4 regions of the Enterobacter ludwigii genome follow, and region 4 is predicted to be linked to each of the others. Evidence: predicted binding sites of a transcription regulator. Region 4 holds the regulator's gene; each other region holds the start of a gene.

What was found. The regulator PurR, encoded in region 4, represses purine synthesis genes. The targets are predictions, from matches to a motif close to CANGCAAACGTTTGCNTG.
Region 1: carA (glutamine-hydrolyzing carbamoyl-phosphate synthase small subunit) is a predicted target of PurR. The motif match lies at 2,340-2,357, and genes of this name have one in related genera.
Region 2: galS (HTH-type transcriptional regulator GalS) is a predicted target of PurR. The motif match lies at 1,783-1,800, and genes of this name have one in related genera.
Region 3: cvpA (colicin V production protein) is a predicted target of PurR. The motif match lies at 1,821-1,838, and genes of this name have one in related genera.

What each region holds. Positions count from the first base shown of each region.
Region 1 covers NZ_CP017279.1:3,846,548-3,850,320, reverse strand. The annotation lists gene carB (carbamoyl-phosphate synthase large subunit) at 1-954, opposite strand, end outside; gene carA (glutamine-hydrolyzing carbamoyl-phosphate synthase small subunit) at 973-2,121, opposite strand; gene dapB (4-hydroxy-tetrahydrodipicolinate reductase) at 2,576-3,397, opposite strand; gene BH714_RS18140 (LacI family DNA-binding transcriptional regulator) at 3,531-3,773, opposite strand, start outside.
Region 2 covers NZ_CP017279.1:2,419,292-2,423,064, forward strand. The annotation lists gene mglB (galactose/glucose ABC transporter substrate-binding protein MglB) at 1-356, opposite strand, end outside; gene galS (HTH-type transcriptional regulator GalS) at 652-1,674, opposite strand; gene yeiB (DUF418 domain-containing protein YeiB) at 1,830-2,987, opposite strand; gene folE (GTP cyclohydrolase I FolE) at 3,006-3,674, opposite strand.
Region 3 covers NZ_CP017279.1:2,556,265-2,560,037, reverse strand. The annotation lists gene folC (bifunctional tetrahydrofolate synthase/dihydrofolate synthase) at 1-991, shown strand, start outside; gene dedD (cell division protein DedD) at 981-1,682, shown strand; gene cvpA (colicin V production protein) at 1,893-2,381, shown strand; gene purF (amidophosphoribosyltransferase) at 2,418-3,773, shown strand, end outside.
Region 4 covers NZ_CP017279.1:1,210,829-1,214,601, reverse strand. The annotation lists gene BH714_RS05810 (MFS transporter) at 1-699, opposite strand, end outside; gene cydH (cytochrome bd-I oxidase subunit CydH) at 863-952, opposite strand; gene purR (HTH-type transcriptional repressor PurR) at 1,250-2,275, shown strand; gene punR (DNA-binding transcriptional activator PunR) at 2,292-3,203, opposite strand; gene punC (purine nucleoside transporter PunC) at 3,318-3,773, shown strand, end outside.

The sequences.
Region 1 (3,773 bases), 2.2 Mb from region 4:
CGGGAAGCCGGTGGCTTTCGAGGCCAGCGCGGAGGAGCGAGAAACACGCGGGTTCATTTCGATAACAATCAGGCGACCGTTTTTCGGGTTCACCGCAAACTGAACGTTAGAGCCACCCGTTTCTACGCCGATTTCACGCAGTACCGCCATCGAGGCGTTACGCATGATTTGATACTCTTTGTCGGTCAGCGTCTGGGCTGGCGCTACGGTGATGGAGTCGCCGGTGTGGATACCCATCGCATCGAAGTTTTCGATGGAGCAGACGATGATGCAGTTGTCGTTTTTATCACGCACCACTTCCATCTCGTACTCTTTCCAGCCAATCAGCGATTCATCAATCAGCAGCTCTTTGGTGGGGGAGAGATCCAGACCGCGTTCACAAATCTCTTCGAACTCTTCGCGGTTGTAGGCGATACCGCCGCCGGTGCCACCCATGGTGAAGGATGGACGGATGATGCACGGATAACCAACGTCAGCCGCAACAGCCAGCGCTTCTTCCATGGTATGTGCGATACCGGAACGCGCGGTGTCGAGGCCGATTTTCTTCATCGCCACGTCGAAGCGACGACGGTCTTCAGCTTTATCAATGGCATCGGCTGTCGCACCAATCATGGTCACGCCGAACTCTTCCAGCACGCCCTGACGCTCCAGCTCCAGCGCGCAGTTCAGCGCCGTCTGGCCGCCCATGGTAGGCAGAACCGCGTCCGGACGCTCTTTTTCGATGATTTTGCGTACCACTTCCCAGTGAATCGGCTCGATGTAGGTTGCATCTGCCATTTCCGGGTCAGTCATGATGGTGGCCGGGTTAGAGTTCACCAGGATAACGCGGTAACCCTCTTCGCGCAGGGCTTTACACGCCTGGGCACCGGAGTAGTCGAATTCGCAGGCCTGGCCGATCACAATCGGGCCAGCGCCAAGGATCAGGATGCTTTTTATGTCTGTACGTTTTGGCATGGTCTTCTCGGCTCCTGATTATTTAGCGGTCTTACGGTATTGCTCAATAAGTTCGATGAAGTGATCGAACAGCGGCGCGGCATCGTGCGGGCCCGGGCTGGCTTCAGGGTGACCCTGGAAGCTGAACGCTGGCTTATCGGTACGATGAATCCCCTGCAGGGTGCCATCGAACAGAGACTTGTGGGTCACGCGCAGGTTAGCAGGCATTGACGCCTCATCCACTGCGAAGCCATGGTTCTGTGCCGTAATCATTACCGTGTTGTTATCGATATCTTTCACCGGGTGGTTCCCACCGTGGTGACCGAACTTCATCTTCACGGTGTTAGCACCGCTCGCCAGCGCCAGCAGCTGATGACCCAGACAGATGCCGAATACCGGGATATCGGTTTCCAGGAAGGATTTGATGGCGTCGATAGCGTAATCGCACGGTGCCGGGTCGCCAGGACCGTTGGACAGGAAGATACCGTCCGGATTCATCTTCAGTACCTCTTCAGCAGAGGTTTTCGCCGGGACAACCGTCAGGCGGCAGCCGCGGTCGACCAGCATACGCAGGATGTTGCGCTTGGCACCAAAATCGTACGCCACCACGTGGAATGGCAGGTCGCTCTCTTTTTTCGCTTCCGGCAGGTCTCCCGCCAGCGTCCAGCTTCCCTGCGTCCAGCTGTAGGCTTCTGCTGTGGTCACTTCTTTCGCCAGGTCCATGCCGTTCAGACCCGGGAAAGCTTTCGCTTTTTCCAGCGCCAGGGCTGCATCGAGGTTATCTCCTGCGATGATACAACCGTTTTGTGCACCCTTCTCGCGCAGCAGACGCGTCAGCTTACGGGTATCGATATCAGCAATCGCCACGATGTTATGGCGCTTCAGGTAGGAAGAGAGGTCCTCGGTATTGCGGTAGTTGCTGGCAATCAGCGGCAGGTCGCGAATGACCAGGCCTTGCGCATGTACCTGAGAGGATTCTTCGTCAGCAGCATTGGTGCCGACATTGCCGATATGAGGATAAGTAAGAGTAACGATTTGGCGAGAATAGGAAGGATCAGTGAGGATTTCTTGATAACCGGTCATTGAAGTATTGAAAACGACTTCCCCAACCGCCGAACCCGTTGCCCCTATGGCCCGACCGATAAACTGGGTTCCGTCTTCCAGAACCAATAGCGCTGACTTAATCAAAACACCCTCCAGAGAATATTCACTCACTTTATTTGCATATTAATTCATAACCGCGTCATGAATCAATGCAAATGTGTTGCCAGCGGATTTTTGGCAAACGGCGGCATTCTGGGGATTTGGTGGCTAAAAGTCAACTTAAAACGGAGATTTGTCATATTCTTTTGCGAGCCTGAGAGAGCCAGGAGAGCTTAAGCGGCAAAAAGATCAGGTAAATCACTGCGGAAAACGCTTGCGCGGCAAGTTTAATGGGAAAGACCGCTTCGTGGTATCAAAAAGTGGACCAGACGGTCAAAATTTACATTCAGATAACACAAAACACGAAGAAGAGATGAACTTTAGTGTGTAAATTCAGGAAATCATAATGAAATACATAAAATAAAAGGGCAATAAAATATTGCCCTATGCAATCAAAGCATTACGACTGCAATAACCACATCACGATGGGTAATAACGGTTACAAATTGTTGAGATCAAGCACATCTCGCATATCAAAAAGACCATTTCCCTTGCCTTTTAACCACAAGGCGGAGCGTACAGCGCCATTTGCAAACGTCATCCGGCTGGATGCCTTATGCGTAATCTCGACGCGTTCCCCAATATCGGCGAACATCGCCGTATGTTCGCCGACGATATCGCCCGCGCGGACGGTAGCAAAACCAATCGTGCCGGGAACACGTTCACCGGTGTGCCCTTCACGGGTGTAGACCGCGCAGTCTTTCAAATCTTTATCCAGTGCATGAGCAATCGCTTCCCCCATCGCCAGCGCCGTACCGGATGGCGCGTCGACTTTATAACGATGGTGCGCTTCAACAATCTCAATGTCGGTATAACTGCCCATGACCTTCGCTGCCTTCTCCAGCAGCTTCAGCATGACGTTCACCCCCACGCTAAAGTTTGCGGCGAAGACAATCGCAATCTCGTGTGAGGCATCCTGAATGGCCTGCTTCCCGGCATCATCAAAACCGGTGGTGCCGATCACCATTCCTTTACCGTGCTGACGGCAAAATGCCAGATGCGTGAGCGTGCCTTCCGGACGGGTAAAATCGATGAACACATCAAAGTCATCTTTTACCGCCTCCAGGCTGCTCTGCACGATAACGCCTGTCTTACCCGCACCCGCCAGCTCACCCGCGTCAGCGCCAAGCAACGATGAGCCGTCACGCTCCAGCGCCGCGCCCAGTGCCACGCCATCCATCTGTAGTGCCGCCTGAATCAGCTGGCGACCCATACGTCCACCCGCGCCCGCAATGGCGACACGGATCTGTGCATCATGCATAGTTATTCTCTTACGTTAAAATGATGTAAACCGTTTTCAGATTAACCAGCCTTTGCAGATGCTGCCAACTGAAAACGACGATAATTAGAATTTAATGATAAACAGGAAGAAATATCAGCAAAAGGCATAATCTTCAGCGAAAACCGCACGATTCGCGGACCACCAGCGCGGGCGGTAAAATAATGCGTTTCGCCGGCTCCCGGTTCCCCTGTATCCGGCTGAAAAGCAACTCGCCGGCCTTACGTCCTATCTCCTTCGCGGCAACGGAGACGGTAGTCAGTGCAGGCTGTACCAGCCCGGCCTCGGTAATATCGTCAAAGCCCACCAGGGCAAAATGACGTCCCGGCTCGCGTCCCATTTTGCGTAAACACTGCAT
Region 2 (3,773 bases), 1.2 Mb from region 4:
CGGGAAGGTTCTTTGTTGAAGAAGACAATCGGCACATTCTGGCCGCGCGCTTTTTCAATGACCGTGCCTGCCGCAGCGGGGTCAACCAGGTTGATGGCCAGTGCCTTCACGCCTTTTGCCAGCAGAACGTCGATCTGGTCGTTCTGTTTGGACTGGTCGTTCTGGGAGTCATTCATCAGCAGCTGAACATCTGGCGCTGCTTTAGCATCTTTCTCGATAGCTTTACGGACAACAGACATGAAGTTGTCGTCGTATTTATAGATGGTCACACCAATACGGGTATCCGCAGCGTGCGCTGCTGCACCAAAAAGCATGCTTGCCATTACAGCAGACAGGGTCAACACCTTCTTATTCATGGTATCTCCGGTTTTTTTTATGCAGGGTAGTTCTTGTGAATAACGATCGGCAGGCAGGTGTTAATGAAACGTTACTGACAGCCGAAGTTCACTTATAAAATTTCTATCTTCCGTGTTCGGTAACACTCCAGAAATGCGTTTTATTCGTTGTTTGCGGCACATTGGCTATGGTGAAAGTGATTAATCACTGTTACATAGCGTTTCAGCCCCTAAAACGCTGACATCATAGTCAGCGCCTTGTTAAGATACTGTGAATTTACTCACAGATTGAAAACGGTTACATCAGCTGATGTAATCAGTTAGTGATCGGAACCACAATTTGCCGGGCAGCGACAGAATGTCGACGCACTAAAGTCGGCATGAAACAGTGTGTTGCGCCCGGATCCAGCAGCCCTGCCGCCCCCTGTAACGCCAGCTCAGTGGCCAGTTTGGCCATAGAGGCAATGGGGTAACGCACGGTGGTCAGCTGCGGGTCGGTGTAACGGGCAATGGGAATATCATCAAAACCAATCAACGATAAATGCTGTGGCACCGCAATGCCGTTATCCTTCAGCGCAGTCAGCGCCCCGGCCGCCATGTTATCGTTATAGGCAAACACGGCAGACAGCTGCAGATTACGGCCCAGTAACTCCACCATCGCCGCCTCCCCGCCCTGCATATCCGGCGTTCCGGTTCCAACCCAGCTTTCAGACGGCGTAATACCCTGTTCTTTAAGGGCGTTTTGCCAGCCTTCGCGCCGCAGCTCATCATCTTCAATATGATGGCTGGAGGCCAGAAAACCGATCCGCTGATGCCCGTTGTTGATGAGCATTTTGGTGGCCATCATCGCCCCACTGACGTTATCCAGCCCGACGCAGCGGTGGGCATACCCTGGCACAATACGGTTGATCAGCACCATGCCCGGGATTTGCTCCATAAACCCGGAAATCTCGTCATCGCTTAAAGCTTTTGAGTGCACAATCAGTGCGTTACAACGCTGGCGGATCAGCACTTCAATCGCATGACGCTCTTTTTCAGCCTCGTGATAGCTGTTGCCAATCAGCACGTATTTCTGATGCTGCTGAGCGACAACGTCTACCGCTTTAACCAGCGCACCGAAAAAGGCATCAGAGACATCCATCACCACCACGCCAATGGTATCGCTGACCTGCGTGGCAAGCGCCTGCGCATTGGCATTAGGGCGATAACCCAACTGGGTCACGGCTTTCATTACGGTTTCGCGGGTGTCAGGGCTGACCAGCGCGCTGTTGTTCAGCACGCGTGAAACGGTAGCCACAGAAACACCCGCCTGACGGGCGACGTCACGAATGGTGATCATATTCACCATCCTTCAAAGGATTGCAGCAACTCACAGACACCCCCTGTGTTTAGCAAGGTGGCTATTTTGGCAGCGAGAGAAAGGGGACTACGTGAAGAAGCTCACACAGATGAAAACGTTTACATCCGTTTTGTTAATGATTGTGATCCAGATCGTTATCTGGATGTATTTCTCAATGATACCCCTGAAGCATGTGCAGTTAACTGACGCCACACCCACTCCAGCGGCCCCTGGCGGAAATAACGTAGCCAGAGAACAGAAAACGCCAGGTTAACCATCCAGACCGGGATAACAAACGCCAGCAGCGAAAGCCGGTCGAATTTCATAAACAGGCCAAACCGATAGAAAAGCGTGGTGCATATCAGCGTCTGCAGAATGTAATTGCTGAGGGCCATACGGCCTACGCAGGCAATGGCACTGACAATCCATGCGCGACACATTTGTGGCCAGAAGCCGTAAATGAGTGCCGCATAGCCAATCGTCTGGAAGGGCGCGCTCAGCTCGCGCGGGACCTGAAGCAGAAACGCACACCAGCGGTAGTTCCAGTGCAGATGCCACTGCATGATCACGGCCGGCAGATTAATCAGCACGCCGAGAAGAATTAACCCGGCTCCCGTCAGGCGATAGTGGCGAAGGGAAAACTCCCCTTTCAGCCAGCCGGTACGCATCAGTGATGCCCCCATCAGCATCATCCCTGCCAGCTGCCAGCCATACTGCGCCCCCAGCGCCAGCAGGTTATCGCCAAGCATATCCGCACGGTTGCTTATCGCTTCCGTGCCTCCTTTCAGCTTCCAGTACTGCTCGTACTGAAGGTTGGCGGCATCGGGGATCCATGAACGGTTTGCCGCATCACCGGAGATTATCCCCAGCAGTAACAGCACGCCAAGGCCCATGACGTAAAGCATCACGCCCGTGTTAAACAGGCTTTTTACGCTGTGCGCATCGCGAATGAGCCGCCAGCAAATCAGCCCGACTAAGCCATAGGCGAGAAGAATGTCGCCATCCCAGAAGAACAGCCCGTGAATAAAGCCGAGGATCACCAGCAACGTCAGACGCGACTGGATCCAGCGCGTGCCGCGCCTGAGCAGTAGCTGCAGGCCCGCGCCAAACAGCAGGGCAAACAGAGTGAGGAATTTGACCTGGGCAAAGAGATCGAGGATGGCCCACGTCCAGGCATCGCTGCGGGTGATGTCGCCATACCACGCAGGATTGAGATACGCTGCCTTCGGCAAGCCGAAGGCGCTGATGTTAAGCAGCAGGATACCGAGAATGGCGACGCCTCGAACAAAATCGAGCGTGACGTTTCGCTCCATGTAGCCTGCCCTGTCAGATTAGTTGTGGTGACGCACGGCGCGCAGAAACTCCTGGCGGGTGTTCTGGCTGGATTTAAACAGACCGCCCAGCGACGTCGTGGTGGTCGCACTGGTGGCATCACGCACGCCGCGCGCTTTCACACAGTAGTGAACGGCGTCGATAGATACTGCCACGTTATTGGTGCCCAGCAGCGTTTGCAGCGCGGTCAGGATCTGCTGCGTCAGACGCTCCTGCACCTGTGGACGCTGAGCAAAGAACTGCACGATGCGGTTGATCTTCGACAGACCAATCACCGTATCTTTAGGAATATAAGCCACGGTCGCTTTACCGTCGATGGTCACGAAGTGGTGTTCGCAGGTACTGGTTAACGTGATATCACGTACCGTTACCATCTCATCCACCTTCATCTTGTTTTCAATGACGGTGATTTTCGGGAAATTGGCGTAATCCAGGCCGGAGAAAATTTCGTCAACGTACATTTTTGCGATACGGTGCGGCGTTTCCATCAGACTGTCGTCGCTCAGATCGAGATTCAGCAGTTGCATGATCTCGGTCATATGCCCAGCAATCAGATGCTTACGGGTTTCATTGTCCAGTTCCTGAACGGGTGGACGCAGTGGCGTTTCAAGACCACGCGCAACCAGAGCTTCGTGAACCAGGGCTGCTTCTTTACTGAGTGATGGCATTCTTTTCTCCTGCAGGTGTGGCGTCTTTTGCCCTCGTTGTGGCAAAAGTGTGCGCTCATTGTGCGTGAGGCGGCGCACATAATCCAGTATTCACGACGA
Region 3 (3,773 bases), 1.3 Mb from region 4:
GCGTGTGCAAAACCGCGAGCTGCCGGAATCAGCGCATACTGCCTCTTTCGCGGAAATTGAAGCCGCGCGCGGTGAAATTTCATTAACCTATTTTGAATACGGCACCCTGTCGGCATTGTGGTTGTTTAAGCAGGCGCAGCTGGACGTGGTGATTCTGGAAGTCGGCCTCGGCGGGCGTCTTGATGCCACCAACATGGTGGATGCGGATGTGGCCGTCGTGACCAGCATTGCGCTGGATCATACCGACTGGCTGGGGCCGGATCGCGAAAGCATTGGTCGCGAGAAAGCCGGGATTTTCCGGGCGAATAAACCTGGCGTGGTCGGCGAGCCGGATATGCCGCACACCATTGCAGAGGTGGCGAATGAGACGGGTGCGCGTCTGTTGCGCCGTGGCGTAGACTGGCAGTATGAGGTTCAGGCAGACGGTTGGCGCTTTAGCGATGCGCAGGGCGCGCTGGACAACCTGCCATTGCCGCAGGTGCCGCAGCCTAACGCGGCAACCGCGCTGGCGGCACTGCGCGCAAGCGGTCTGGCGGTGAGCGAGCAGGCGATTCGCGAGGGCATTGAGCGGGCGATCCTGCCCGGGCGTTTCCAGATTGTCAGCGAGTCACCGCGCCTGATCCTCGATGTGGCGCACAACCCGCATGCCGCGGCGTATCTCGCGGGACGTCTCAAATCGTTACCAAAAACCGGGCGCGTGCTGGCGGTTATCGGTATGCTTCATGATAAAGATATTGGCGGTACGCTGGCCTGCATGGAGAGTGTGGTCGATAGCTGGTATTGTGCTCCTCTGGAGGGGCCACGCGGGGCGACCGCTGAGCAGTTGATGGAACATCTCGGCAAAGGCGCAATCTATAATAGCGTGGCTCAGGCCTGGCATGCCGCGATGGCGGATGCTAAACCAGAAGATACCGTGCTGGTGTGTGGTTCGTTCCACACGGTGGCACATGTCATGGAAGTGATGGACGCGGGGAGAACCGGTGGCGAGTAAGTTTCAGAACCGTTTAGCAGGAACAATAGTGCTGGTGGCGCTGGGAGTCATTATTCTCCCGGGCCTGCTCGACGGGCAGAAAAAGCACTATCAGGATGAGTTTGCAGCCATTCCTCTGGTACCGAAACCGGGCGATCGCGACGAGCCGGATATGCTGCCTGCGGCGACACAGGCCCTTCCTGCTCAGCCGCCGGAAGGCGCAGCGGAAGAGGTTCGCGCAGGCGATGCGGCTGCGCCGTCTCTTGATCCGTCTCGTCTGGCGGCGAGCAACACCAACGATATCGATCCGGTACCGGTTCCGGTCGTGCAGCCTAAACCGGCTGAGAAACCGAAGCCGGTCGAAAAAACGCAGCCGAAACCGCAGCGAGATAAAACGAGCGAACAGCTTGCCGCAGCGACTGAGACACCGCCTCCGGCGAAACCGGCTCAGCAGGAAGCCGCACCGACGGGCAAAGCCTACGTCGTGCAGCTGGGTGCGCTGAAAAATGCCGATAAGGTCAATGAGGTAGTGGGTAAACTGCGCAGTGCGGGATATCGTGTTTACACTTCACCTTCCACGCCGGTACAGGGTAAAATTACCCGTATTCTCGTGGGGCCAGAAGCGTCCAAAGATAAGCTTAAAGGATCGCTGGGTGAGCTGAAGCAGATCTCCGGCCTGAGCGGTGTGGTGATGAGCTACAGCGCGAACTAACCCCTCCCTCACCCTTATCCTTTCTGTGAGGAGAGGGTGGGGGGAAGAGTGACGGCAGACGTCCACAGAGACGTAAAAAGCCACGGCGTTGAACATTTTTTCAGCGCCTTTTTTATTTACGCGTGGGAAGGAAATCCCTACGCAAACGTTTTCTTTTTTGTTAGAATTCGCCCCGAACTGGATGACAGGGCGTTAAATCGTGGGACACATATGGTCTGGATTGATTACGCCATCATTGCGGTGATTGGTTTTTCCTGTCTGGTTAGCCTGATCCGTGGCTTTGTTCGTGAAGCGTTATCGCTGGTAACCTGGGGTTGTGCTTTCTTTGTTGCCAGTCATTACTACACTTACCTGTCTGTCTGGTTCACGGGCTTTGAAGATGAACTGGTCCGAAATGGAATCGCTATCGCGGTGCTGTTTATCGCGACGCTGATTGTCGGCGCTATCGTAAATTACGTGATAGGTCAGTTGGTCGAGAAAACCGGTCTGTCAGGAACAGACAGGGTACTCGGGATCTGTTTCGGCGCATTACGAGGCGTGCTGATTGTGGCCGCGATCCTGTTCTTCCTGGATACCTTTACCGGGTTCTCCAAAAGTGAAGACTGGCAAAAATCGCAGCTCATTCCAGAGTTCAGTTTCATCATCAGATGGTTCTTTGACTATCTGCAAAGCTCGTCGAGTTTCTTGCCCAGAGCGTAATGCGCTCTGAGATGTGGCTTAACGAGGAAAAGACGAATGTGCGGTATTGTCGGTATCGCCGGTTTCATGCCGGTAAACCAGTCGATTTATGACGCGTTAACGGTGCTTCAGCACCGTGGGCAGGATGCTGCGGGTATCATCACCATTGATGCAAACAACTGCTTCCGTTTACGTAAGGCGAATGGTCTGGTAAATGATGTGTTTGAAGCCCGCCATATGCAGCGTCTGCAAGGTAATATGGGGATCGGTCACGTTCGTTATCCTACTGCTGGCAGTTCCAGCGCCTCTGAGGCTCAGCCTTTCTACGTCAACTCACCGTATGGCATCACGCTTGCCCACAATGGCAACCTGACCAACGCGCACGAGCTGCGTAAGAAGTTGTTCGAAGAGAAACGTCGCCACATTAACACCACCTCTGATTCTGAAATTCTGCTCAATATCTTTGCCAGCGAGCTGGATAACTTCCGTCACTACCCGCTGGAAGCAGACAACATTTTTGCCGCCGTTGCCGCGACTAACCGCCAGATCCGTGGTGCGTATGCCTGCGTGGCGATGATTATCGGCCACGGGATGGTTGCCTTCCGCGATCCAAACGGCATCCGCCCGCTGGTGCTCGGTAAGCGCGATCTCGGTGATGGTCGTACCGAATACATGGTTGCCTCTGAAAGCGTGGCGCTGGATACCCTGGGCTTCGAGTTCCTGCGTGATGTTGCGCCTGGCGAAGCGGTCTATATCACTGAGAAGGGCCAGCTGTTCACCCGCCAGTGTGCTGACAACCCGGTGAGCAATCCGTGCCTGTTTGAATATGTTTACTTCGCCCGTCCGGACTCGTTTATCGACAAGATTTCCGTCTATAGCGCGCGCGTGAACATGGGGACTAAACTTGGCGAGAAGATTGCCCGCGAGTGGGACGATCTGGATATCGACGTCGTTATTCCTATTCCGGAAACGTCCTGCGATATCGCTCTGGAAATCGCCCGCATTCTGGACAAGCCATACCGTCAGGGGTTTGTGAAAAACCGCTACGTTGGTCGTACCTTTATCATGCCGGGTCAGCAGCTGCGCCGTAAGTCCGTGCGTCGTAAACTGAACGCAAACCGCGCTGAGTTCCGCGACAAAAACGTCCTGCTGGTGGATGACTCCATCGTTCGCGGCACCACCTCAGAACAGATTATTGAGATGGCGCGCGAAGCGGGTGCGAAGAAAGTGTATCTGGCCTCAGCCGCACCGGAAATTCGTTTCCCGAACGTGTACGGCATCGATATGCCAACCGCCAATGAGCTGATCGCTCACGGTCGTGAAGTGGACGAAATTCGTCAGATCATCGGTGCCGACGGCCTGATTTTCCAGGATCTGAACGATCTTATCGACGCAGTACGCGCTGAGAACCCG
Region 4 (3,773 bases):
GTGGGTGATATCGTGCAACACCGGTGAAATATAGGTGTACAGGGTAAACATGGCGCCCGCCCCCAGTACGGTGGTCAACAGCGCGGAGAGCACCTGCGGGCGCATCAGTACCGACAGCTCTTTGCGGACGTCAGGACGTTCACCAGCGCTGCCTTTCGGCAAGGAGAAGTACAACGCCACCATGGCGATAACACCCAGCACGGCCGTCGCCAGGAACGACATGCGCCAGCCGATCGCCTCACCCAGCCAGGTTGCGGCAGGTACACCGCCAATGTTGGCAATCGTCAGACCCATAAACATGGTTGCCACGGCACTCGCCTGCTTGTGTTTTGGCACCACGCTTGCGGCCACAACCGATCCCAGCCCAAAGAACGCGCCGTGGTTAAGACTGGTCAGAATGCGGGACAACATCAGGGTGGTGTAATCCGGCGCAATCGCGGAGAGCACGTTGCCCAGCGTAAATATCGCCATCAGGAAAATCAGCGCATTGCGGCGCGCGCGGTGTGAAAGCAGAAGCGTCATGAGCGGTGCCCCCACCATCACGCCAATGGCGTAGGCGCTGATGAGCATCCCGGCCGCCGGGATAGAAACATCCACGCCCCGGGCGATAACAGGCAGTAACCCCATCGGGGAGAATTCAGTGGTGCCAATCCCAAAAGCGCCAATCGCCAGGGCAAGCAGGGGAAAATTGATTTTCATGCGTCAACTCCGGATGCCGTGTCATGTCGTGACACAGAACAAAGAAGCCGAAAGCATGACATCAATCACAAAAAATGAGAAGTTAACAAATTGGCAAAAGATTTTTGCCGCAGGCGTAACAATCAGGAAAACTGAGAGGGAGAGAGCTCTCCCTCCGTGTAAATCAGTGCAATGCAGCCGTCAGACCCGCCGCAACAATCAGAGCCAGTACAATAACGGTGGTCACCAGCGAAAACTTCAGATCGTAGCTCATCAATTTTTCTCCTTTTAATCTCCCCACGAAAAGTGAGCCTGCTCATTTTTACACAGTTTAGTTCAAAAATCTTCCTGGATTTAAACTGATAACCACTTTAGCTCTTCCCCTTTTCATCAAGATAGGACAAAATTCCACGCTAAATTTATTAGCGTACCGGCCATTGACCCCCTCCTGACGTCCTGTGTCGTTTTCCCGGCGTGCCGCAATTCAAGATTGCGTGATAAGGGTGAGAGAAGGCAAACGTTTACCTTCAAGTTTTTCAGGAGTTTAGGATATGGTCTGGAGTGACATTTAATGGCAACAATTAAAGACGTAGCAAAACGCGCAAACGTTTCCACTACAACCGTATCACATGTAATTAACAAAACCCGCTTTGTGGCGGAAGAGACGCGCAACGCCGTCTGGGCGGCAATCAAAGAATTACACTATTCACCGAGTGCGGTGGCGCGCAGCCTCAAAGTTAATCACACCAAATCCATTGGTTTGCTGGCAACCAGCAGTGAAGCGGCCTATTTTGCCGAGATCATTGAAGCGGTCGAGAAAAACTGCTTCCAGAAAGGCTATACCCTGATTCTGGGCAACGCGTGGAACAGCATTGAAAAACAGCGCGCTTATCTCTCCATGATGGCGCAAAAGCGTGTGGATGGCCTGCTGGTGATGTGTTCAGAGTATCCGGAGTCCGTGCTTTCCATGCTGGAAGAGTACCGCCATATTCCTATGGTGGTCATGGACTGGGGCGAAGCACGTGCAGACTTCACCGACTCCGTCATCGATAACGCGTTTGAAGGCGGCTATATGGCAGGCCGTTATCTGATTGAACGCGGTCACCGTGAGATTGGTGTGATCCCGGGTCCACTGGAGCGCAACACCGGTGCCGGACGTCTGGCCGGGTTTATGAAAGCCATGGAAGAGGCGCTGATTACCGTGCCGGAAAACTGGATCGTGCAGGGTGACTTTGAACCGGAATCCGGTTACCGCGCAATGCAGCAGATTGTCTCACAGTCGCATCGCCCGACAGCCGTTTTCTGTGGCGGTGACATTATGGCGATGGGAGCTCTCTGTGCCGCCGATGAACTGGGTCTGCGCGTGCCGCAGGACATTTCCGTGATCGGGTATGACAACGTGCGCAACGCGCGCTTCTTTACCCCGGCGCTGACCACCATCCACCAGCCAAAAGACTCGCTGGGTGAAACGGCCTTCAATATGCTGATGGACAGGATCGTCAACAAGCGTGAAGAGTCTCAGTCCATTGAAGTTCACCCGCGTCTTATCGAACGCCGTTCCGTTGCGGATGGTCCGTTCCGCGACTATCGTCGTTAATCTTTTACGGGGCCAGTTATACTGGCTCCCGTAGCCATTCCCGGTTAAGCGTCTCACTGTCTCCCAGGTAATCCAGCAGCCAGGCCATTGCGGGCGACACATCATTTTGTTGCCAGGTGAGGCAACAGGCCGCATCCGGAAAAGGATTTTCCAGCGTCAGTTCAACCCATTCACCGGTGTCGATTCGGGGCCGCGCAAAATGGCCAGGGACCATGGCAACGCACAGCCCTGCGCTGAGGCATGTTGCTGAGGATTCCCAGTCCGGCGCAACCACCCGTCGCTGGTTATCCAGCAGCCAGGTAATGCGTTTGGGCAACGAACGCGAGGTATCTTCCAGCACCAGCGAGGGCCAGTTACGGAGCGTTTCGTCGCTGAGCGGCCCGTCCAGGTCAGCCAGCGGATGATCGCTTGCCACCACACATTTCCAGCTGAGCATGCCCATGTCGCGAAAGGCAAAGCGTCCTCCAACCGGAATCGCCTGCGTGGCACCGATCGCCATCTCTGCCCTGCCATCTGCCAGCGCATCCCATACGCCGTTAAACACTTCCTGGGATACCCGCAATTCGACATCCGAGAAATGGCGATAGAAATCGACAATCATTTGCCGGGTACGTTCCGGTTTTACGATGTTATCCACGGCAATGGAAAGATGTCCTCGCCAGCCGTTAGCGATCTGCTGACACTGTTCGCGGGTGATCTGCATTTTTTTGATAACAGAACGCCCTTCTTTCAAAAACCATGCCCCGGCGGGCGTTAATTCCACATCACGGTGACGCCGTTCAAACAGCGGAACAGCCAGCCATTCCTCAAGCTGACGCACCGTATAGCTGATTGCTGAGGGGACGCGGTGCAACTCCTGCGCTGCACCGCTAAAGCTGCCGTTGCGCGCAACAGCATCGACCACTTCAAGAGAATAATCTGACCACATTTTCTGCCTGCAAAAATTTTGAATGCACTCGCCAAATATTAGCGTTTCACAACCTGCTTTGCACTCCCTACACTCTGCGCAAACATAGACCTGCCTCCCTCAGGAGAAAAAACAATGCAACCCAGGAAAGGATTTTTAGTCTGGCTCGGTGGTTTAAGCGTGCTGGGCTTTTTAGCCACTGATATGTACCTGCCTGCCTTCGCCGCAATGCAGGAAGATTTACAGACCCCGGCGGCAGCCATCAGCGCCAGCCTGAGCTTATTCCTCGCGGGCTTTGCCTTCGCGCAGCTGCTCTGGGGGCCTCTCTCTGACCGCTTTGGCCGTAAACCGGTGCTGTTGCTGGGGCTGGCTATCTTTGCCGTCGGCTGTCTGGGAATGTTATGGGTACGCGATGCAACCTGGCTGCTGGTACTGCGCTTCGTGCAGGCCGTTGGCGTCTGTGCTGCCGCGGTGACCTGGCAGGCGCTGGTCACCGACTACTATCCGGCCAACCGTATAAACCGCATTTTCGCCACCATTATGCCGCTGGTAGGGCTTTCGCCTGCCCTCGCCCCGCTGCTCGGGAGCTGG